2 regions of the Bacillus sp. ABA4_010 genome follow, and region 2 is predicted to be linked to the other one. Evidence: riboswitches for the same ligand, from Rfam matches in the RefSeq annotation. Region 2 holds a riboswitch; the other holds the start of a gene.
What was found. Region 2 has a riboswitch for FMN ahead of ACXAEO_RS04170 (ECF transporter S component). Riboswitches for the same ligand answer to the same signal wherever they lie in the genome.

Region 1 (12,577 bases), 2.2 Mb from region 2:
ACTTTTCCTTTCTTCAAGCATCATCTCTTCCGTTATTAACCGATAGAGGGAATTGGATGTTGAGCCCTTTTTTATATGTAGCCTTTAACTTAGCGATGGCTCAAGCTGTGTTAGTGCCTCTCGGGTTTGAAATTAAAAATCGTCGCATTATTAAAAGAGGCGCAGTTCTTGGGGGAGTTGGCTTGACCTTCATGATGATAGCTGCCCATCTAGCTTTATCCAATTTGCCTTATACGTTCAAATTAGATATTCCAATGAGTGAAATTATTAAAAATGTAGGGTTGTGGGTTAATTGGTTGTTTTTAATTGTCATTTACGGTGAAATTTTTACGACTCTTATCGGCAATGTATTTGGAGTAGCGAGACAACTTCAAACAATTATTCCAATCCGTGAGAGTACGTGGATTATGATTATTTTAGGGCTTTGCTTTATTGTTGCTCAGATTGGATATGGATCATTGCTGACAGCGCTATATCCACTTTTCGGTTATATAGGATTAGTCTTTATTTTCATGCTTTCGTTGAAAAAAGTAAGATAATTCCTAGTGATGTGCTAACGATGTGAAACAAAGAAGAGAGGGGTGCCTGAAAAGAACTAATTTTTCAGGCACCTCTTTCTATAAATAATAATAGCCGCCTCTTGAGAAGGTAGAGGATATTCTTTGTCTGTTCATTTTAATGAGTTGTTATTGTTTTATTTTATTGGCCATCTCAATTGCTCGATTTGTTTGGGTTGCTGCTTCATCAAGCACTTCCTGTGGGTTCCCACCTTGGTACAGCTTTTCAAGCGCTGTTACGATATGTTGGCGTGACTAGGGAAAAAACAGATAGGAAAAGGTGAAGGATAAGGATGATAAAATCTCAAAATGTCAAAATATAGTTAAGAATATTTCTTGTTTGTAAACTGTTTCAAGATTCAAAACAGATAAGATTCGAAAGGATGAAGGAGCTATTTTATTGGATGAAAAGGCGTTCGCAGTGAAGGAGTATAGGTCTTGAATAAATTTTCAGAGGTTTGCTATCCGCTTAGGTCTAGAAAATTTGATAAACAAATTTCGTGCTTTTTTATTTTGTATCTGTTAAACTATGTTCAAACTTCATAAGTTTATATCCTTCGGGGTCGGGTGAAATTCCCAACCGGCGGTGATAAAACGGAAACGTTTTTAAGCCCGTGACCCGTTTATAGAAAAAGGATGGTATGTTGGTATACCATCTGAGCTTGTTTAAGCAGGCGATGTAAACGGTGGATTCAGTGAAAATCTGGAGCCGACAGTATAGTCTGGATGGGAGAAGGATCAGAGTGGCGCGTAACAGCCTTTTTAACTTTTTACGAAAGTGAGAAGTTTCTTTGTGATACCATCAATTAGATGAAAATACAAAGGGATTTTTCGTTTTATGTAAAAAAGATAGGTGTTACATGCTTGATTTATCATGTCTTTAAATCGATTGGCATGATCAGCTGATTCATCTCAATCAACCCCTGAAGCTATAGCGTCAGGGGTTTTTTATATATTTGAACGGATTATCATAAAATATGATTGGAAGTGATCATTTTGAACGATAGCAATTATATGGAACTCGCTATTCGATTAGCCGAAGCCACAACAGGGCAGACGAGCCCAAACCCTGTTGTCGGAGCTGTGGTGGTTAAAAATGGTGAAGTTGTAGGGATGGGGGCACATTTGCGTGCAGGAGAAGGACACGCGGAAGTTCATGCCTTGCAGATGGCAGGAGACCGGGCAGAAGGGGCTACCATTTATGTGACCCTCGAACCGTGTGCGCATCATGGGAAAACCCCGCCTTGTGCCGATTTAATTGTTGAAAGAGGTATCAAACGGGTTGTAATAGCTTCACTTGATCCGAATCCGCTTGTAGCAGGAAAAGGTATCAGCAGAATGCAGGCAGCTGGCATTTTAGTTGAGACGGGAATACTGAAGGAAAAAGCAGATGCATTAAACAAAGTGTTCTTTCATTACCTTCACACGAAAACCCCGTATGTGACGTTAAAAACAGCAAGCAGTCTTGATGGAAAGACAGCGACCGTGACGGGTGACAGTAAATGGATTACAGGCGAAGAAGCAAGATTGGATGTACATATGCTCCGTCATCATCATGACGCTATTTTAGTGGGAGTACAGACAGTTATCGCCGATAACCCGAGTTTGACGACACGCCTTCCAGGTGGAGGCAAATCACCGGTGCGAATCGTACTTGATACGCATTTGCGTATTCCAGAAGACGCTATATTGCTGCATGACGAACAGTGTGAGACGTGGATTGTTACAGGGAAACAAATTGATGAGGAAAAAGCGAATCGTCTTCGCCGTTCTCATGTGAACATTTTTTCTCTTTCTAGTGATGTAATTCTTATTGTTGAATTACTGAAACTTCTTGGGGAAAAAGGGATTACGTCAGTTTTAGTAGAAGGCGGAGCTTCTGTTCATGGAAGCTTTTTGCAAGCAGGGTGCTTTAACGAAATTGTTTCTTATGTAGCACCAAAACTCATTGGAGGTGCGAATGCCCCTTCGTTATTTGGAGGAGAAGGCATTCAAAAAATAGCAGAAGCTGTTCAATTAAAAATTCACTCGGTTGAACAAATCGGCCCTGACTTGAAAATAACGGCTCGGCCTGAGGAAGGTGAAAAAGGTGTTTACTGGAATCATTGAAGAAATCGGAAGTATCCAATCGATTCAAAAAGGAACAGATGCTATTGAAATCTCGATTCATGCCGCCCGGATTTTAGAAGATGTAAAACTCGGAGACAGCATTGCGGTGAATGGTGTTTGTCTAACGGTCACTTCTTTTGACCATCAACAATTTACAGTGGATGTTATGCCTGAGACGATTGCGGCAACCACATTAAAAACTTTAAAGCGCGGTGAACGTGTCAATCTTGAACGTGCAATGGCAGCTAACGGTCGTTTTGGGGGACATTTTGTCAGTGGCCATGTAGATGGGGTGGGTAAAATTGTCAGAAAATCCCCAAAGGGAAATGCGGTTTATTATGAGATTGAAGCAGCCCCGGAATTGACAAAGTTGATGATTCTTAAAGGCTCTGTTGCTGTAGATGGAACTAGCTTAACGATTTTTGGCACAGGAAACGGTATGTTTACGATTTCGCTCATCCCCCATACATCCTCTCACACCATTTTAGGAGAGAAAACATCTGGGGATACGGTCAATCTTGAATGCGATATGCTGGCAAAATATATAAAAAACATGATGGAAAAAGAAGCAGAACCGATTAGTGGTTCTGTCAATTATAATTTGCTTCGCGACCATGGGTTCACAAACTAAAAGAAGGAGTGTGTACGATGTTTCATCCTGTTGAAGAGGCAATTGAAGAATTAAAAAAGGGAAACGTCATTATCGTTTGTGATGATGAAGACCGCGAGAACGAAGGAGATTTTGTGGCATTAGCCGAAAATGTAACGCCTGAAACTATTAACTTTATGGCATCTTATGGAAAAGGACTTATTTGCACACCAATCTCAGAAGAGCTGGCCAAGTCATTAAGGTTAGAGCCGATGGTCGTCCATAATACGGATCATCATGAAACGGCGTTTACAGTCAGTGTGGATTACAAAACAACGACGACAGGCATTAGTGCCTTTGAACGGGCAGATACGATTGGCGCGTTATTAAACGAAGAATCAAAACCATCGGACTTTCGCCGGCCTGGTCATGTGTTTCCTCTCATTGCAAAAAAAGGTGGGGTATTGAGACGGGCTGGACATACAGAGGCGGCAATTGATTTGGCTGTTTTAGCAGGATCACAGCCTGCAGGAGTCATTTGCGAAATTATGAAAGAAGATGGAACAATGGCGCGGGTGCCAGATTTAGTGAAAATAGCGGATGAACTAAATTTAAAAATGATTACCATTAAAGACTTGATTGCTTATCGTAGAAAACATGAACAGTTAGTAAAACGCGAGGTGGAAATTCAGCTTCCAACAGCGTTTGGTCATTTTCGTACAGTAGGTTATTCAAACGTTCTGGATAACTGCGATCATATTGCGCTTGTCAAAGGAGAAATTTCACCGAACGAGCCTGTACTTGTACGTGTGCATTCGGAGTGTTTAACAGGTGATGTGTTCGGCTCACACCGCTGTGATTGCGGCCCACAGCTGCATGCAGCTCTTACGCAAATTGAGCAGGCAGGCAATGGTGTCTTGTTGTATATGCGTCAAGAAGGAAGAGGCATTGGTCTTTTAAACAAACTGAAAGCTTATAAACTTCAAGAAGAGGGCTATGATACAGTAGAAGCAAATGAGAAGCTAGGCTTTGGAGCCGACTTGCGCGACTATGGAATCGGTGCGCAAATGCTGAAAGACCTTGGAGTGAAAAAGATGAAATTATTAACGAACAATCCTCGTAAAATTGCCGGTCTGGAAGGTTATGATTTAGAGATTACCGAGCGAGTTCCGTTGCAGATGCCAGTATTAAAGGACAATGAGCGCTACTTGCAGACGAAAGTGGAGAAGCTTGGACATTTGCTTCGTTTTTAATATTAAAATCTAGAAAATAAGTGACATAAATGAATATATATCAGGAGGAATCAATCATGGGAAAAGTATTTGAAGGACATTTAGTAGGAACAGGACTTAAAGTAGGAATTGTGGTAGGTCGTTTTAATGAATTCATTACAAGTAAGCTTTTGAGTGGGGCGCTAGATGGATTAAAGCGTCATGGTGTTGAAGAAGGCCAAGTTGATGTAGCGTGGGTACCAGGTGTCTTTGAAATTCCGCTTATCGCGAAAAAAATGGCTGAAACAAAGAAATATGACGCTATCATCACGCTCGGAACCGTTATTCGAGGTGCAACAACTCATTATGATTATGTATGTAATGAAGTGGCTAAAGGTGTCGCTTCGCAAAGTCTATCAACGGGAACACCGATTATCTTTGGTGTACTGACAACAGAAAACATTGAACAAGCCATTGAGCGAGCAGGAACAAAAGCAGGTAACAAAGGTTGGGAAGCAGCAGCGTCTGCTATCGAGATGGCAAATTTGACAAAAGCGCTAAACTAATACAGTAAAAAATACCATCTCTTCTTTTTTCTAAAAACGTTATCATTTCCATTGACTCAAAAACTTTTTCTTATTAAGATGTAAGGACGAGTAACGAGTAGTGACAAGTGAAAAATAGGGGAGTGAAGGATTCGTGCAAGGGTCCTTTGTCGTAAAAAAAGCATTAAATAATAATGTATTAATTGCGTCAAATAATGAGTATAATGAGGTTGTCTTAATCGGAAAAGGTATTGGCTTTGGAAAGAAAAAAGGCGATGATATTACAGCGGAAGCTGTGGAAAAACTGTTCTTACTGAAGAGTGAACAAGAACAAGAACAATATAAACAGCTTCTCAATCATATTGACGAACGGTTTGTTGGGCTGATGAACGATGTGATTTCTCATATCCAGCAGCGAGTGGATGCACCGCTTAATGAGCATATTCATGTTGCGTTGACCGACCATATTTATTTTGCTGTTAAGCGCATCCAACAAGGAATGGGATTAAAAAATCCGTTTTTACTGGAAACGAGAGCACTATATCCAAATGAGTATAACATTGCTTCAGAGGCAGTGGAGTTAATGAAGCAAAAGTTAGGGATAGACTTGCCAGAAGGTGAAGTTGGTTTTATTGCTCTTCACATTCATAGCGCATTGACATCGAAGCATATTTCAGAAGTAAACAAGCATTCGCAGCTCATTCATACAATTATTGATATGATTGAACACACGTTCAAGATAGAAATTGATCGTGAGTCTATTCACTATATGCGCCTCATACGTCATCTGCATTTTGCGATTGAACGTATTAAAGCAGGAGAAAAAGTGGAAGAACCAGAAAAAATAACTTTACTCTTGAAAGAAGAATATCCTTTATGCTACAATTTGTCTTGGAAAATCATAAAGGTGATGCAGCAAGTGTTGCAGTTACCAGTTTACGATGCAGAAGCCGTTTATTTAACGATGCACCTGCAGCGATTGGTGAACAAAACTGAATTAGCATAATTCATTTTGATACGTGTTACTGATTCGATCAGGCATGAGTAGAGAAGTGAAACAGCGATAACTAACTAAGGGGATTCTATATCCTTTTTCAGTTGTCGTCTTGTTTCCTTCTTTATTCATGCCTTTTTGTTTTTCAAAAAGAAAGCGTTTGATAAAGATATACGTATCAATTCATTCACTTGTTGCACACTACAAATAAAAGAGGAGGTACACCCAATGTTTAAAAAACTTTTTGGTGTATTACAAAAAGTAGGGAAAGCGTTAATGCTTCCAGTAGCCATTTTACCAGCAGCAGGGATTTTACTTGGTGTAGGTACAGCACTTCAAAACCCTACTTTATTAGAGCGTGTTCCGGCTCTAAATGCAGAGTGGTTCCAGCTTGTAGCTAACGTATTGGCACAGGCGGGAGATGTTATTTTTGGTAACTTGTCTCTATTATTTGCGGTCGGTGTTGCCGTTGGTTTAGCAGGAGGAGACGGAGTTGCAGGTATCGCTGCCATTGTTGGTTACTTAATTATGAATAAGACAATGAGTACGATTTTAATGGCAACAGGTCAATTAGATCCAGCAATGATCGGACAAGATCCGGCATTTGCCAGCATTTTAGGAATTCCAACACTTCAAACGGGCGTGTTCGGCGGTATTATCGTCGGTGTGTTAGCGGCGTCCATGTATAACCGTTATTTCAATATTGAATTGCCTTCATATTTAGGATTCTTTGCAGGGAAACGTTTCGTACCTATTATTACAGGGGTATCAGCTATTATTCTTGGTGTAGTATTAATCTTTGTTTGGCCGCCAATTCAAGATGGATTGAATGCCTTTTCAAAGAACATGATTGATGCGAACCCAACGATTTCTGCGTTCATCTTCGGATTGATTGAACGTTCTTTAATTCCGTTCGGTCTTCACCATATTTTCTATTCACCGTTCTGGTTTGAGTTTGGTGAATACGTGAACCAAGCAGGAGAAGTAGTACGAGGAGATCAAAAAATCTTCTTTGCTCAATTAAAAGATGGTGTTGAATTAACTGCAGGTACGTTCATGACAGGAAAATTCCCATTCATGATGTTTGGTTTACCGGCAGCAGCACTTGCAATGTATCATGAAGCACGTCCTGAAAACAAAAAATATGTAGCAGGGATCATGGGATCAGCTGCCTTAACTTCTTTCTTAACAGGTATTACAGAGCCAATCGAGTTCACATTCTTATTCGTAGCTCCAATTTTATTCGCAATTCATGCGGTATTTGCTGGTCTTTCTTTCATGATCATGCAATTATTAAATGTAAAAATCGGAATGACATTCTCTGGTGGTGTCATCGATTACTTCTTATTCGGGATTTTACAAAACCGTACAGACTGGTGGCTAGTCATTCCAGTTGGATTAGTGTTATCCGTTGTTTATTACTTTGGTTTCCGTTTTGCTATCCGCAAATTCAACTTGAAAACGCCTGGTCGTGAAGATAAAACGGACGATGAGTCAACAGGTGTGGTTGAAGCAGGAGAGCTTCCAAGTAATGTATTAGCAGCGCTTGGCGGACAAGAAAACATTTCACATTTAGATGCTTGTATTACACGCTTACGTGTATCTGTAAACGATGCGAAAAACGTTGATAAAGATCGTTTGAAAAAACTTGGTGCTTCAGGTGTTCTAGAAGTAGGGAATAACATCCAAGCTATCTTCGGTCCGAAATCAGATACATTAAAAGGACAAATTAAAGACATTATGGAAGGGCGTACACCGGTTGCAGCGAAAGAGCCTAAAGCGGTTGAGAAAGAAGTAATTACGCCTGCATCAATGAGTGGAAATGGCGATGAGCTTGTTTCTCCAATTAAAGGCGAAATTGTCCCTCTTTCTGAAGTGCCAGATCAAGTCTTTTCACAAAAATTAATGGGAGACGGGTTTGCCATTATGCCATCTGAAGGCACAGTAGTTGCACCAGCTGATGGAAAAATAGTAAACTTATTTCCGACGAAGCATGCCATTGGAATTGAAACGACAAACGGACGTGAAATTTTAGTTCACTTTGGTATTGATACTGTTAACTTAAAAGGAGAAGGCTTTGAGGCACTTGTTACTCAAGGTGATGAAGTGAAAAAAGGACAGCCGTTATTGAAGGTTGATTTAGACTTTGTGAAAAACAATGCACCTTCTGTAATTACACCAATTATTTTCACAAACCTTCAAGCTGATGAGAAAGTTAACATTGTAAAGAAAGGTCAAGTTGACCTTCAAGAAGAAAATATCGTAAACATTTCTAAGTAAAAAGGAGAATGAAAATCATGGCAGAAAAACAATTTACAGTAGTAGCAGATTCAGGAATCCACGCGCGTCCAGCGACAACTTTAGTACAAGCAGCAAGCAAATTTGATGCAGATGTTAACTTAGAGTACAACGGTAAAACTGTTAACTTAAAATCTATCATGGGTGTTATGTCTTTAGGAATTCCAAAAGATGCAGTCATTAAAATTGTTGCTGAAGGATCTGACGCACAAGAGGCTGTTGCTGCTTTAGCAGAAACAATGAAAAAAGAAGGTCTAGCTGAATAATGGCCAAAGAAATTTTAGGCATTGCCGCGTCAAGCGGCATTGCTATTGCTAAAGCATTTCGTCTTGAACACCCAGATTTAACCGTTGAAAAAACAGCTGTCGCTGATATTGAGGCAGAAATTGCACGTTTTGAACAAGCGCTTGCAAAATCGACATCAGAACTTGAAGTGATTAAAGAACATGCGCGTAAAGAGCTTGGCGAAGATAAAGCTGATATTTTCGCAGCGCATCTTCTTGTTTTAAGCGATCCGGAGCTTATTAATCCGATTAAAGATAAAATTAAAACGGACCAAGTGAATGCTGAGTTTGCGTTAAATGAAGTCGCGACGATGTTTATTCAAATGTTCGAATCTATGGATAATGAATATATGAAAGAGCGTGCAGCCGACATTCGCGACGTTACGAAGCGTGTACTTGCTCACCTTCTTGGTGTGACTATTGCGAACCCAAGCATGATTTCAGAAGAAGTTATCATCATCGCAGAAGACTTAACACCTTCTGATACAGCCCAGTTAAACCGTCAATATGTTAAAGGCTTTACAACCGACATCGGCGGCCGTACGTCTCACTCGGCAATTATGGCACGTTCGATGGAAATTCCAGCTGTTGTTGGAGCGAAAACGGTCACAGCTGACATTGCCAACGGTGTGCTTGTCATTGTTGATGGATTAGACGGTCAAGTTATCGTCGACCCAACACCGGAAACGGTTCAAGCTTACGAAGAGAAAAAAGCCGCTTACGAAGCACAAAAAGCAGAGTGGGCGAAGCTTGTGAATGAACAAACCGTTTCAGCGGACCATCACCATGTGGAGTTAGCGGCAAATATCGGAACACCAGATGACGTCAAAGGTGTGCTTGAAAACGGCGGGGAAGGTGTCGGGTTATACCGTACAGAATTCCTTTACATGGGCCGTGACACGCTTCCGACGGAAGAAGAGCAATTTGATGCTTACAAAACCGTATTAGAGCGTATGGAAGGCAAACCAGTCGTTGTCCGTACATTAGATATCGGTGGAGATAAAGAGCTTCCGTACTTAGATCTTCCGAAAGAAATGAACCCATTCTTAGGGTTCCGTGCTATCCGTCTATGTTTAGAAATGCAAGATATGTTCCGTACACAGCTTCGTGCGTTATTATGTGCTAGCACATACGGCAACTTAAAAATTATGTTCCCAATGATTGCGACGCTTGATGAATTCCGCCAAGCAAAAGCAATCTTAATGGAAGAAAAAGCAAAACTTCAAGCAGAAGGTGTAGCGGTTTCCGAGGAAATTGAAGTGGGAATGATGGTTGAAATTCCTTCTTCGGCGGTCATTGCTGATTTGTTCGCTAAAGAAGTAGATTTCTTCTCAATCGGAACAAATGATTTAATTCAATATACATTGGCGGCTGACCGCATGAACGAACGCGTGTCTTATTTATATCAGCCGTATAATCCGGCGATTCTTCGCCTCATTAAAATGGTCATCGACGCGGCTCATAAAGAAGGCAAATGGGCTGGAATGTGCGGCGAGATGGCTGGCGATGAAATCGCTGTTCCAATCCTTTTAGGACTTGGACTAGACGAGTTCTCCATGAGTGCAACATCGATTTTAAAAGCACGTTCTCAAATCCGTCACTTATCAAAAGCGGAAATTGAACAGCATGTAGAGACCATTCTTTCGATGAATACAACGGAAGAAGTTAGCACATTTGTGAAAGAAAAGTTTCATATTAGTTAATAAAAAATTCCGCAATGAAAGTTGCGGAATTTTTTTATTAACAGGGAAAGCCGCCTTGCATGGGACAAGGCGGCTTTCTTTGGGAGAAAAGAGTAACATGAGATTGTACAATGGGTTTGGAAATCATGAATTCATCGTATAACATTTACATTACAGGATGAATCTTACAATTATTAGTTTATCGGAGATGAACCTTTTCGTAAAATACATAATAGTTATAATTACTATGCAAGAAAGCTATATAAATTGATTTAGAACATTCGGCATGACCAAAGAGCGGTCATGCCAAATGTTCTAGACTTAAGCGGCTGTCACCCCCTTTACGGGGTTGGTGCCATCCGCATAGGTGAACCTTTGCGGGCCCATTCAAGTGGTCTGAATAACCATTGTAAATGTTCTTGAATCAGATGAAGATGTGTCGAGCTATTAAGTAGAATATATATAAGTAAAAGCGAATATGAAATGAGAAAAGCGTCCTTATTTTAAATAGAATTTTTTTTCGCGCTTCCAATAAAATTGGATTGTAAATGATCTAAAAAAGCTTTTGTAGCAATCGAGATGTAGCGGTCTTTTTTTAGAATGAGTCCAAGTTCCCAAGGGATGATACCATCAAGGTTCACAATACTTACATGATTGAGATTCAATTTCTGACAAATGGATTCTGGAAAGAGTGCAATTCCTAGGTTGGCTGCAACCATTTCTCCGATAAAGTCCCACTGGGAGCTCATATAGGCAATTTTAGGTTGGAATCCTGCGCGTACACATTCATTATAAATAATGTCGTGCATGGAGAAATCTTCGTGAAACATAATGAACGGCTCATGCTTCAACTCAATTAATGAAATAAACTCCCGGTTTGAAAATGAATGCTTTTTTGGTACGACAACTTGCAATTTTTCTTTTGCAAATGGAATAGAGTCAAATTTCGTTTCATTTACAGGAAGGAGAACAACTCCTACATCGACTTCTCCTTGTTCAACAATTCGCTCCATTTTTTTAGCTCCGAATTCAATCATTTGAATGTGAATGTGAGGATAAGAGTCGCGAAATGATTTCATAATTGGTGGAAAAAATAGTGTCCCGATAATAGGGGGGATGCCGAATTTAATGAGTCCTCTTTTTAAGTTCATTAAATCATAGAGAGAGTTGGATAAATCATTAAGAGAACGAAGCACTGTCTCGGCTTGTTGAAAGACAATTTCTCCAGCGTCTGTCAGCTGAATTCTTTTTCCCGATCTGTCAATAAGTTGAATCCCAACTTCATCTTCTAAAGATTTCACCATTTTGCTCAATGAAGGCTGTGAAATATGTAATACTTCTGATGCTTTTGTAAAGCTATTTTGTTTTGCGACTTCATAAAAATATTGAAGTTGACGGACGTCCATGTATATCTCCTTTCAAACGAGTGAATCTAAGTTCCATAACTAATAAAGAATATTATAACGATTTTTGAAAGAGATGTCATGATTAGGGAAGGTAGGCATTAAGTGATTATAGAAAAAAGAAAGAGAGGGAAACACTTTTACTTTTAATTGATTAACGATATAATAAAGAAAACTTCCGTCCGTGGAGGTTTTTCTTTATCCTGAGCCTATGAATGTCTTTAAGGTATTATAAGCTTTGGAAGGAAGATTTCTTCATCTGTTGGTACTGGATGAAGAAATCATAGTGAACATCATGTAAGGTGGTTAGAACGGTTGGGCAAAACAGACGGCGTACGCGATCTTATTTATATAAATGGCAACATAACTGAAAAATGCTTTATTACATATGGAATTGAGTTTAAAGAATTCATTTCTTCGCTCCCTTCTTCCATTCCGAATATTGTATTGTTGAAACATCAGTATGACGAAAGTGACTTCCACTTCGGAACACTTCTCGATTACATAGAAGGGGAACAAATTTATAAATTAGCCCAAGATTATGTATACGGTTACGGGAATTTTTGTTGGATTGACGTAGAGGATATTGCATTACTAGATCTTTTAGAACCAAATGACTTGGCCGCTTTGCTGTACTTAGGGCATTATCATAAACCATTGAACAGTCAGTTCAATAATAAACTGAACAATCAATTTGTTTATCTCGCCCATGATGATGGCTGGTTTAATAAAACGTATTACAAAGATATATATGATATGAAGCATTTAATGAGCCGAATTGTACCATTAAAAATCTTTTCGTTAAATCAAAAGCGATTTTCTTTGTTACGTAAAAAACCCGAATATCCGCCTCTCCCTCTTGTGTTAGTCAATACATTGTTAACTTTGACAAATGACGGGCTGCT
Region 2 (12,577 bases):
GTTTAATGATGAGAACGGTTATTTTGGCTGTACTCCTAGCTGCTTTAGGGTATACGTTATATACAAATTTTTTTACAAACAAAGAAAAAGTGGCAGTAGGGGATATGGCGCCAGATTTTGTGTTAGAAGATTTGGAAGGAAACACCCATCAGTTATCCGATTACCAAGGAAAAGGGGTATTTTTAAACTTTTGGGGTACATGGTGCAAGCCGTGTGAGAGAGAGATGCCTGTTATGGAAAGGCAATATCAAATCTACAAAGACCAAGGAGTCGAAATTTTGGCGGTCAATGTAGACGAAACAAATATAGCGGTTACAAAATTTGCGGAACGTTACGGACTATCGTTTCCAATTATGATTGACAAAGGTTCACAAGTGCTACATACTTACGGCGTCAAACCTTTGCCGACGACATTTCTAATTAATAAGGACGGAAAAGTTGTCGATGTATTTCTCGGTGGTTTAGATGAACAGAAAATAAATGAATACATGGAAATGATTAAACCGTAAGGAGTTTTCAGCAATGGAACATGTAAAATGTGAGTGCGGGCATGTCAATCCACATGGGACAGTTTTATGTGAATCGTGCGGAAAGCCCGTAGCGGAAGAACAGTCAAAAAAGCTATTAGATATGCGCTATGAAGGAAGTGCAAGACGTTCGCAAACGTATAATAAAACGATTGTCGATAAAGTTTGGAACTTCTTTTCATCTGTTAAAGTCGGTGTATGGCTCATTGTGATTACGCTCGTGGCCTCAGCCCTTGGGACCATTTATCCGCAGGAAATGTACATTCCTCCGTCAGTAACACCAGCACAATATTATGAAGATCAATACGGCTGGAGTGGAAAATTGTATTATGAGCTTGGATTTCATAACTTATATGGTTCATGGTGGTACATGATTTTAGTTGCTTCTATCGGGATTTCTCTTGTCATTTGCAGCTTGGATCGGGTAGTCCCTTTGTATCGTGCTTTGAAAAAGCAAGGGGTGACCCGTCATGCCAATTTCTTGAAAAGACAGCGCTTATTTGGTGTGAATACAAGTTGGAGTGAACAAGACTATGAAACGTTGAAAACAAATTTAAAAAAGCGACGTTATCATGTTCGAGAAGAAAACGGTAACATTTTAGCGGAAAAAGGTCGTTTTTCCAGATGGGGTCCATATGTCAACCATGTTGGTTTAATTATTTTCTTAATTGGAGCGATGCTTCGTTCTTTCCCAGGGATGTACGTTGATGAAGTGTTATGGATTCGAGAAGGAGAAACGAAAGTCATTCCAGGAACAGAAGGTCGTTATTATTTAGAGAACAAACAATTCATTTTTGAAACATATGACAAAGAGCAATCAGGTGACGTGTTTGAAAGTGCAATTGATCGTGTTGGAAATGGTATGATTGCGAAAAACTATCAATCTAACGTCGTTCTGTATGAACGAAAAGGTGAGATTGTGCCGGGCGCAGAACCAGAGCTTGAAGAAATTAAAGCGCATCCGATTCGTGTTAATGAGCCACTGAAGCATGATCGTTATGCACTGTATCAAGTGGATTACAAGTTGGACGAATTAAGTACGATGTCGTTTAAGTTGACGGATAAACAGTCCGGGGAGGCTTACGGGCAGTTAAAGGTTAATTTGCACGACCCTCAATTGAAATATGATTTAGGGAACGGCTATTCCGTAGAGTTATTAAGCTATTTTCCTGATTTTTATTTTGATGATGACGGCAATCCAAATACAAAAACAAGAATTCCGAATAATCCGGCCTTTGTGTTTAAAATGTTTACGCCTGACCGTCCGGAAGGAGAAGTGAACTTTGTCGCCATTCGTCAAAACCTTGAACCGCTCGGGGAAAACAAATACAAAATGACGTTTGCTGGAATTGAAACAAAAAATGTCGCTGGTCTTACTGTGCGCAAAGACTTAACGCTCTGGATTTTAGGAGTAGGAGGCGCCATCTTTATGATTGGTGTGATTCAAGGAATGTATTGGAATCATCGCAGAATTTGGGTGCAGCGTACAGATCAGGAGCTCTGGATTGCAGGGCATACGAACAAAAACTGGTACGGTCTTAAAAATGAACTGAGCACCGTCTTAAAAGATACAGCTCTTTTGCCTCCAGAAGATCAAGCGGATAAGGAGAAAAAGTAGGCTGAGAGGGGGAACATGAAAATGGACTTGGCTAGTTTAAGTAGCAATTTGTTGTATACCGCATTCATCTTATATCTTGTCGCAACGTTCTTCTTTGGAGGAGCCATTCGCGATAAACGAAACGCATCAACGATCAACCGCTGGTCCAAGCTCGGGTTTTTAGCTACAATTATCGGCTTTGTCGCGCAGCTTGGCTACTTCATTACGAGATGGGCAGCATCGGGGCATGCGCCTGTTAGTAACTTGTTTGAATTTACGACCTTTTTCGGGATGATGCTTGTTGCGGCCTTTATTATTATTTATTTAATTTACAAGGTTAGTATGCTCGGTTTATTCACGCTGCCGATTGCTCTTTTAATTATTGCATATGCCAGCATGTTTCCGAGAGATATTGCACCGCTCATTCCGGCCCTGCAAAGCGACTGGCTTCATATTCACGTAACAACAGCCGCTGCGGGAGAGTCTATTCTTGCCATTAGTTTTGCGGCAGGACTCATTTATTTAATTAAAGTGCTCGATCAAACGAAAGCAAGTAAAAAAACATTTTGGCTTGAATTTATTTTATATTGCTTAATTAGTGTTGTTGGTTTTGTCCTTGTGACCACCTCGTTTAAGGCGATGGATTATGAAGCATCGTTCCAATGGGTGAATAAAAGTGAGCAGCAAGTAGAAGAGGTTTATCATATGCCGGCTTTAATCGGCCTACATGAAAGTGAACTCCAAACCGCTGGTAAGTTGGAGCCACTCATTGAGATGCCGGCTGTCATTAATGCAGAAAAGCTGAACACGTTAATTTGGTCTCTAGGAATGGGCCTGCTTTTATATGGTATGATCCGTCTTCTATTAAGAAAACGAATTGGAGCTGCTCTTCAGCCTCTCGTGAAAAATACGAATCTTGATTTGCTTGATGAAATTGGCTATCGATCTGTTGCGATCGGCTTCCCTGTATTTACATTAGGAGCACTTATCTTTGCGATGATTTGGGCACAGATTGCCTGGACAAGATTTTGGGGCTGGGATCCAAAAGAGGTATGGGCTCTTATTACGTGGTTGTTTTATGCCGCTTTTTTACATTTACGTTTATCAAAAGGCTGGCACGGTGAAAAATCGGCATGGTTGGCCGTTGTCGGGTTTGCCATTATTATGTTTAATTTAGTGGCCGTGAATCTCGTCATTGCTGGTTTACATTCGTACGCATAGATAAATCAAGGTGGATCTTTCCGTTTATTTCGTTAAGCAGCGATAGGCGAAAAGGTCCCCTTTTTTATCTCGCGCTAACGGGCACAGTAAAGCCTCCACGTTAAAACATAGAGTGAATGGAAAAGTGTAAGTGGAGGAGGTTCCCGCCGATGGAAGTTTCCTCTATACATAAAAGCGCTGGTTTTCAAATAATGAGGAATGTTGATTGGGGAAACAGTAAAAGCAAATCGGGAGAATTTATTCAATCGACCTAGATATCGAAATTTATTTTCTGTAAACTATAATTAAGTTAGAAATGTTGAAAAAAGGATAGCCTTGCTGTCTTAAAGGTTTGTATGAATGAAGTGAAAAAGAGAATTTTCATATAGAAGGAGCAATGAAACGATGCAAAACGAAGTGAAGATTTTAGTTGTTGACGATGAAGAAAGAATTAGACGATTGCTCAAGATGTACTTAGAGAAGGAAAATTATATGATTGAAGAAGCGGAAGACGGAGAGGAAGCGCTGGAGAAGGCTTTAGCGAATCACTACGATTTAATTTTGCTTGATTTGATGATGCCTGGAAAAGACGGAATTGAAGTGTGTAAAGAGCTTCGAGAAAAAAAGGCAACCCCGATTATTATGCTCACAGCAAAAGGAGAAGAAATTAACCGTGTGCAAGGATTTGAAGCGGGAACAGACGATTATATCGTAAAGCCATTTAGTCCGCGTGAAGTCGTCTTGCGTGTAAAAGCACTGTTGAGAAGATCTTCCCCAACAACTTATTTGCAAACAGAGCCAAGCGCTAAAGATTTAATTGTTTTCCCACATTTGACAATTGATAATGATGCACATCGTGTGACGGCTGACGGAGAAGAAGTGAGCTTAACTCCGAAAGAGTACGAGCTTTTATGTTTCCTCGCTAAAACACCTGACAAAGTGTACGATCGGGAGCAGTTGCTTCGTGAAGTATGGCACTATGACTTTTTCGGAGATTTACGTACAGTTGACACACATGTAAAGCGTCTGCGTGAAAAGTTAAATCGAGTGTCGCCAGAAGCCGCTAAAATGATTGTGACGGTATGGGGAGTGGGGTATAAATTCGAGGTTGGCAATGAATGATGTTTTGGCGAAGTGTTGTAGTTAAACTTTGGTTTACAATTTTATTGTTGGTTTCGTTCGTATTATTTACGTTGACGATTTTGCTGCTGGAGTTTTTTGAAAATTACCATGTCAATGAAGCGGAAAAAGAGCTGACAGGTAGGGCGGTTAAAATCTCTCATATTTTGGAGTGGACGGAATCTGGTGAAATGGGAATGTCAATCGTCGGTGAGTTAATGGATGATTCAAGTCTTGTTATTGTCAGAAGTCCAAATGAACAACCAGATTTTATGAATGTCAGTGAAAGTGAAGAAGCCATTTTAGCTGAGTTGTTGAAAAAAGACGAACAGTTAAAAAGTGTGCTTCAATCAGGAAGCAAAGTGCAAAAGAAAACATATCTTGGCGAAGGCAATATGGAGGGGACGAACCATCTTGTTTACATCGTCGGCGTTCCACTATCGTTAGAGGGAGAAAGTGGGGCTGTTTATTTATACCAATCTCTCTCTTCAATTACAGAGCCGTCGAAGCATACGACAAAATTCATCTTTCTCGCTGCTGGGATTGCAATTGTTTTAACGACGATTTTTGCTTTTTTCCTTTCTACAAGAATTACCGCCCCTTTGCGTAAGATGAGGCAAGCTGCTTTTGAAGTAGCGAAAGGGAAGTTTGATACGAAAGTTCCCATTTTAACGCACGATGAAATTGGTGAGTTAGCCATTGCCTTCAATCAAATGGGCAGGCAGTTAAAGTATAATATTAACGCACTGAGCCAAGAGAAAGAACATTTGGCCAATATTTTGAGCAGTATGGCAGACGGAGTCATTACATTGAGCCGTGATGGTTCGATTTTAATTACAAATCCTCCAGCAGAACGTTTTTTACAGGCGGCGAGCTATGAACAAAATGAGCAAGAGCAACATGAACTGCCTGTGAATGTCCGTCATCTTTTTCAGCAAGTGGTTTCATCTGAAGAAGAGCAGAGCATTGAAATTACCATTCAAGGGCGTACGTGGGTCATTTTAATGTCCCCTTTGTATAATCAGACGACCATCCGAGGAGCCGTAGCAGTTGTGCGCGATATGACAGAAGAAAGACGACTTGATAAATTACGCAAAGATTTCATTGCCAACGTCTCGCATGAATTGCGTACCCCTATTGCAATGCTGCAAGGATATAGTGAAGCCATTGTCGATGATATTGCAAGCACCGATGAAGAGAAGAAAGAAATTGCAAAAGTCATTTATGATGAATCACTTCGCATGGGACGTCTTGTTAATGAATTGTTAGATTTAGCTCGGATGGAAGCAGGGCATATTCAGCTTTACGCCACTACGATTTCCGTTACGGATTTTTCAGAGCGAATTGTTCGTAAGTTTCAAGGACTAGCGAAAGAACGTCAAGTTAAAGTTGAACTGAACAAGCAATTGTTAACAGAAGATGAAAACGTATTTGATCCAGATCGGATGGAACAAGTACTAACCAATTTAATTGATAATGCGATTCGCCATACACAAGAAGGCGGTGAAGTGTTATTACATGTCATAACTCGAGCAGGAGAACTGCAATTTAAAGTTCAAGATAATGGTTCGGGGATACCTGAGGAAGATTTGCCGTTTGTTTTTGAACGCTTCTATAAGGCAGATAAAGCCCGAACACGAGGGAAATCAGGTACGGGGTTAGGCCTGGCTATTGCCAAAAATATTGTAGAGGCTCACGGAGGAACGATTTCTGTTCATAGCAGAATAGGAGAAGGAACGACCTTTTCCATTAGTCTGCCGCATGGGACAAGTTATAAATTGTAACAACGAAAGTCGCTGTTCCTGCGTTTGAACAAAGTAAAGAAAGAGTTTGGATTTTTATAGCTTCTTTGTGTAGAATGGACCGTCATGTAAACCAAGAAAAAGGGTTGACGGTCCATTTTACAATTAATCGGACTGGATTGCTTATTTATTAGAGTGAAGAGAGTTGAATGAGCGAATATTTGGAGAGCGGAAAGCTTTCTTTTATGGTCTGTTTTATTTATCCGTTAGTCCTGACTTAAAGATGGTCATTCGGAAGAAAATATATGAGGAGTGGGAGGGAAAAACGTGGATGCAGTCTTTCAGCAGTTTTATGAAAAATACCATCAAGACTTATTTCAGTTCTTGTTGTATATGGTGCGGAATCGTGAACTGGCAGAAGATCTTGTACAGGAAGTGTATATTCGTGTCTTAAAATCCCACGATCAGTTTGAAGGGAAAAGTCAGGAGAAAACATGGTTGTTCTCTATTGCTAGAAACACAGCGATTGATCATTTCCGAAAACAAAAAAGTTGGAAGCAAAAAGTGCTGAATGTATTTGATTGGAATAAAACACCTTTAATTGACAATATGCCGCTTCCAGAAGAAGTGGCTGTACAAAAAGAAGAAATTCAAAATATCTATATGTGTTTGGACAAATGCACCATCGATCAGCGTGCCGTTATCATCTTGCGGTATTTTCATTCTCTGTCGATTGCCGAAACAGCGCAAATTCTTGGCTGGACAGAGAGCAAAGTGAAAACAACTCAACATCGTGCCATTCAAGCGTTGAGGAAAAAAATGATAAAACTGTCATCGAGAAGAGGAGGCGGGAGTCAAAATGAGACAGTGGGATGAAAAGCAGGTTGAAGAATTGCTTACCGCGATGCCTAAAATTCACGATAATCGTTCTATGGAAGAAGTATATCAATGTGTGAAGCGGCATAAAAACAAGAGCGAGAGGAAGTCAGTTAAACATTGGATGCTGCCAGGGCTGGCATCGGTAGCTGCCCTTTTACTTTTAATTGTATTAACGCTTCCTATGTTGCCGCTTCAACAGCAAGAAAAGCTAGGGCAGGATTCTAATCAGCTCGCGCTGGAAGATGAGTTGAATGCAACTGTGCCGCAAGAAAGTGCCAAACCGGAACTATCCGTGAAACCTTCGCTTTTAAAGGCAGAAGGGAAAAATTATATGACAGTCGCAGCCCCGAATCGCAACGTCCAGTTTGTCGTTCCGCTAACGTATATCGTCAATCGAGAGTCGGAAACGCCTATGCAAACACTCCAAGCAGTAGCCCGTGAGGCAAATGAGGAAAAGCTTGGTCTTGAGAGGAATATTATTCAAGATTTGCATGTAACGAACAGCGCCTCACAAATAACCGTAGACGTAAAAGAAAATCATCCGTACGGGAATGGTTCGGCATCGGAAAGGATGTTTCTCCACTCGTTAACGGAAACTTTCCGCTGGCTTTCGTATGATGAAATCCATCTGACGACCAATGGTAAAAAAGGCATGATAATGGGACATGCAGGAGAATTAACCACCCTTTCTCTAAACGCTTTTTTGAAAAAGGGGTATTTACTTTATCAATCGGAGCAACATCGTCCGCTACTGCTTGTTCCGACGGAAAAATCTTATCCATCTGTTGAAGAGGCCGTAGAAGCGATGAAAAAAGATAATGAAGTATACGAGCTGCGCGCTTCCATTCCAGCCGATGTAGAAATTGAAAAGATTGAGTCAAACAAATCGAGGTTGATTATACGTTTTTCAAAACAGACAAAGCTTCGCAATGAACAAAGTCATATATATATGCTCCATGCAATCTTGTTGACCGCTCGTGAATTTGGCTATTCATCGGTTCAATTTGAAGCAGGGATTTCCGGGAAAATAGGAGATATTGTATTAAGAGAGCCGCAAGTTGTTCCTGTCGCCCCGAATGTCGTGAGTGAACAAAAGTAAGAAGAAGGGAAAGACTTTTTAGGTCTTTCCATTTTTTAGGTCTATAAAATGACAGAAATGCGTAAAGTATATGTATGTACAAAACATACATAGGAGGAACAAAATGGTTGACTTTGTAAGACGTATTTTAGTTGTGGTCATTATGGCGTTATGCATAGGACTGCTATTTGTGAGCGGAAAAATGGCAAAAGCGGAAGGGACGGAGAGTTGGGAGTGGCCGGTTGAAGGAAAGATGACAGATGTATTCGGCTCTCGGAATGAACAGCATTATGGGATTGATATTGCGGCCGAAATCGGTGAGGAAGTTCGCGCAGTGCACGAAGGAGTCGTATCGCGTTCTTACTTTTCTGATACATATGGACACGTAATATTTATTAAACAAACGAACGGTTATGAAACCGTTTATGCTCATTTGCATAAGCGGTTTGTTTTTGAAGGAGAAAAAGTACAAGCTCTTCAAGAAATTGGACAAGTAGGAAATACAGGAAGGTCATCGGGGGCGCACCTTCATTTTGAAGTACATAAAGATGCGTGGAATATTGAAAAAACGAATGCGTTAAATCCATTATTGGTCCTGGATCCAACTCACCTTCACGCCTATCTTGATGATCAATCGATCACGAGGGAAGTGTTTAATCAAATAGAACAAAGTCCTGCTGAAGAGAAAGTTGAAAAGATAATTGAACAAGGAGAAACTCTTTGGGGGCTTGCTATGGAGTATGATGTGACGGTAAATCAGCTCAAAGCGTGGAATAATTTAAAGAACGAACGTATTTATGCTGGACAAACTCTCGTCGTTCATGGGAAGAAATAGTCACTTCATGCAAATGGAGAGAGGAAACAAAGTGGACCATTTACGAAGGCTTTTCGTAAGTGGTCCACTTTGCTTGAAACAGAAAGATAGTTATTTTTTCTAAAGTCTTTGCGAGTTGCTAACAGCTTTTTAGGGGTTCAGTTCTCCATTAGCTGTGATAAATCAATTTTATGAACTCGGACGATATCACTGATTTTTTGTAAAGTGGCTAGAATGGTATCATCCACTTGTTTGTCAAACGACAGCATCATAATGGCTTCTCCACCTTTTTGCTTTCGGCCTACTTGCATAGTGGCAATGTTGATGCCATGATCACCGAGCACTTTGCCTACGTTTCCGATTACTCCAGGTTGATCTGTATGCAGGATGTAGAGCAGATGACCTTCTGGATAAAAATCAATATCAAACGATTGTAGGTTGACGATTCGTGGGCCATATCCGTCAACATATGTGCCGGTAATTGTAAAAGAGTTGTAATCGCCTGTAACCGTCACTTCAATGATATTGGCATATCCATGTGTTTCAGCGGAAATCTTTTCACCGAAGGCAATTCCTCGTTGTTTAGCAATCATGGAAGCATTTACTTCATTCACAGGATGGTCGACGCGCGATTTTAAAAAACCAGCCAATACTCCTCGGGTAATATAGCTTGTTTCCAAATCAGCAACTGTTCCGGCATATGTAACAGCTATTTCCTGAACCGGCTCCCTTAAACATTGTGAGATAATCGAGCCCATTTGTTTCGTAAGAATCGTAAACGGATAAACTTTTTCAAATCCTTCTTTTGAAATCGCAGGTAAGTTAATGGAAGAACTAACCGGTTTTCCTTCGAGAAATTGCAATACTTCCAGTGCGACATCTTCTGCTACATTGAGCTGAGCTTCTTTTGTCGACGCGCCGAGATGAGGTGTTGTAATCACTTGATTCAGCTGAAGTAATTCGTGATTGACTGGCGGTTCGGTTTCAAATACGTCAAGAGCTGCGCCTTTTACGTGGTTCGTCTTCACATAATGGACGAGTGCTTCTTCATCAATGATGCCTCCACGGGCACAATTTAATAAATAGACGCCTTTTTTCGTTTTAGCAAGTGTTTCATGATTCAACAAACCTTTTGTTTCTTTGGTAAGAGGTGTGTGAACGGTGATGATATCTGCTGCGGCTAATAATTCGTCTAATGATACGGGGTTTACTCCGAGCTTTTCCGCTCTCGTTGAGGTAAGAAATGGATCAAACACGCAAACTTTCATTCCAAATGCTTTTGCTCGCTTCGCAATTTCTGAACCGATACGGCCAAATCCGATAATTCCAAGCTGTTTGTTATAGAGTTCTGTCCCGACAAAAGCGGATCGATTCCATTCTCTTGATTTCACAGAAATATTGGCTTGAGGAATATGACGAACAAGACTTGCCATCATGGCAAACGTATGCTCTGCGGTGGAGATTGTATTTCCGTTTGGAGCATTAATGACGACGATGCCTAATTTGGTGGCGGCATCAGTATCGATATTGTCCACCCCAACACCGGCGCGCCCGACAATTTTTAAATTTTTCATTTTCTGTAACAATGTTTCAGTTACTTGAGTAGCACTTCGAACGAGCAGGGCATCGTATGTGTGAAGAGAAACCTCCACTTCGGTTGTCTTCTTTTGAATGATTTCGATATTCTTAGCATTTAACAACGGAGCCAACCCTTCACTGCTAATGGTATCAGCAACAAGAATGCGATACATCGTACCCTCTCCCTTATGCGATGAAATATGTGATAATTTAACACGGGTTAAAAAGTCTGTCAATAAAATTTACAAAACATTTAGAATTTTATAGGTATCTCTCTTTATTGCTTTCAACTTTTGAACATGAACGATCCGAATAGTCCGTAAGAGGTGTTTTTCGTTTACTTTTAATTCAAGATAAGTTATAATCAAGTACGACAATAATATTATGGTCTATCTTCGGGGCAGGGTGAGATTCCCGACCGGCGGTGATAAGCATAATGCTTTAAGCCCGCGAGCCGCCTTTTGGCAGCAGGATTTGGTGAGATTCCAAAGCCGACAGTACAGTCTGGATGGGAGAAGATGGAGGTTCAAACATTCAAAAAATGCTATATATTGAATGTTTCTTTGAGCATGCTTCCAATCTCCCTCATCTATTCTAGTAGATGCAGGGAGTTTTTTATGGGCATGTTTTTGAACCTATCCTCTTTTCGAGAGATGGATCGAAAAAAGGAGAGAGAAACGATGAGTCGAATGAACAACACAAAAAAATTAGTAACATTGGGGATGCTAAGCAGTATTTCGTATGTGCTGATGATGCTGAATTTTCCGCTTCCAGGTTTGCCACCATTTTTAAAAATTGATTTCAGTGAAGTACCTGCACTAATCGCCGCTATCATTTATGGACCGGTTGCAGGAATCATTGTTGAAGCAATTAAAAATTTCTTGCATTATTTGATTCAAGGAAGCATGACTGGCGTGCCTGTTGGGCAGTTAGCTAATTTTGTAGCCGGTCTTTTATATATCCTTCCTGTTGCTTATTTGTTCCGTAAGTTCCGTACCGCTAAAGGGATGACTTGGGGACTTGTCGCAGGAACAATGGTTATGACATTGTTAATGAGCGTGACCAATTATTATGTATGGCTGCCTGCATATACACTGTTTTTACAGGCACCAGCTTTATCTGGAGAAGATGCTCGACAACTGATTGTTACAGGCATTATGCCGTTTAATATGATTAAAGGGATTTTAACAGGTGTTATTTTTGCATTGCTATTTACGAAAATGAAAAGATGGATAGCTGACCAAACTGCATACTAATGACGGTTCGGTGGTGAGAGGGCATGGGGATAATCCTGTGCCCTTTTTGTTTCCGCAAGTTTAAGGAGAAAGAGTAAATAATAACGAAAAAGAAAAGCGATTCCGCTTTTGAAGGGAATCGCTTTTACAAACGAAAAACTATTCGAATTTCAGTGCGTCACCGTCAAATGATTCGTCAGCTACTTTAATAGAGTCAGTCGGACAGCCTTCTTGAGCGTCCATCATGTCATCTAATAAAACATCAGGAACTTCCACGATTCCTTGGTTATCGTCTAAAGTTACGAATGCGATGCCTTCATCGTCGTAATCGTAAATATCTGGTGCAGCTGCACCACATGCACCACATGCAATACAAGTTTCTTTGTCAACAATTGTGTACTTTGGCATAACAAGACCTCCCATAAAATTCGCGCATCGAATATTCATATAAACGTTTGATGTAGCGAGCTAAATATATGTTCTTGTATTATTTTAAAACTGTTTTTGTAACATTTCAATAGAAAAGTCAATGATAATGATTCTTAAGGAAAGGCGTTTCGTTATATTGATACCCGTTATTGAAAACAAATAAACGCAGAAAAAACACTTGAGTCGCTTCTTTTGGTAAAATCAAAAGAAATGATTCATTAAAAATACAGGTAGATTACGCTTTCTAGTGAATACCTCAGCTTGTTCAGCAAGGAGGAAAAAAGAGAATGGACTATTTATCGGTAGTGATCTTATATGCACTGAACGCCTTTAAAGGAGATCGAACGGCATATGCTGTTTATCACTTACTGGCAGGGAA

Region 1: another riboswitch for FMN. It lies ahead of ribD (bifunctional diaminohydroxyphosphoribosylaminopyrimidine deaminase/5-amino-6-(5-phosphoribosylamino)uracil reductase RibD); the one in region 2 lies ahead of ACXAEO_RS04170 (ECF transporter S component).

What each region holds. Positions count from the first base shown of each region.
Region 1 is NZ_JBSWUN010000003.1:2,790,764-2,803,340, reverse strand. It holds gene ACXAEO_RS15120 (YkvI family membrane protein) at 1-539, shown strand, start outside; FMN riboswitch at 1,107-1,299, shown strand; gene ribD (bifunctional diaminohydroxyphosphoribosylaminopyrimidine deaminase/5-amino-6-(5-phosphoribosylamino)uracil reductase RibD) at 1,554-2,666, shown strand; gene ribE (riboflavin synthase) at 2,647-3,297, shown strand; gene ACXAEO_RS15105 (bifunctional 3,4-dihydroxy-2-butanone-4-phosphate synthase/GTP cyclohydrolase II) at 3,315-4,508, shown strand; gene ribH (6,7-dimethyl-8-ribityllumazine synthase) at 4,565-5,032, shown strand; gene glcT (glucose PTS transporter transcription antiterminator GlcT) at 5,166-6,017, shown strand; gene ptsG (glucose-specific PTS transporter subunit IIBC) at 6,234-8,285, shown strand; gene ACXAEO_RS15085 (phosphocarrier protein HPr) at 8,303-8,569, shown strand; gene ptsP (phosphoenolpyruvate--protein phosphotransferase) at 8,569-10,290, shown strand; gene ACXAEO_RS15075 (LysR family transcriptional regulator) at 10,773-11,675, opposite strand; gene ACXAEO_RS15070 (peptide ABC transporter permease) at 11,988-12,577, shown strand, end outside.
Region 2 is NZ_JBSWUN010000003.1:575,052-587,628, forward strand. It holds gene resA (thiol-disulfide oxidoreductase ResA) at 1-509, shown strand, start outside; gene resB (cytochrome c biogenesis protein ResB) at 523-2,145, shown strand; gene ccsB (c-type cytochrome biogenesis protein CcsB) at 2,167-3,345, shown strand; gene ACXAEO_RS04140 (response regulator transcription factor) at 3,730-4,446, shown strand; gene ACXAEO_RS04145 (ATP-binding protein) at 4,443-6,227, shown strand; gene sigX (RNA polymerase sigma factor SigX) at 6,513-7,061, shown strand; gene ACXAEO_RS04155 (GerMN domain-containing protein) at 7,045-8,163, shown strand; gene ACXAEO_RS04160 (peptidoglycan DD-metalloendopeptidase family protein) at 8,267-8,977, shown strand; gene serA (phosphoglycerate dehydrogenase) at 9,115-10,707, opposite strand; FMN riboswitch at 10,922-11,058, shown strand; gene ACXAEO_RS04170 (ECF transporter S component) at 11,215-11,790, shown strand; gene ACXAEO_RS04175 (ferredoxin) at 11,929-12,177, opposite strand; gene ACXAEO_RS04180 (YpbB family protein) at 12,486-12,577, shown strand, end outside.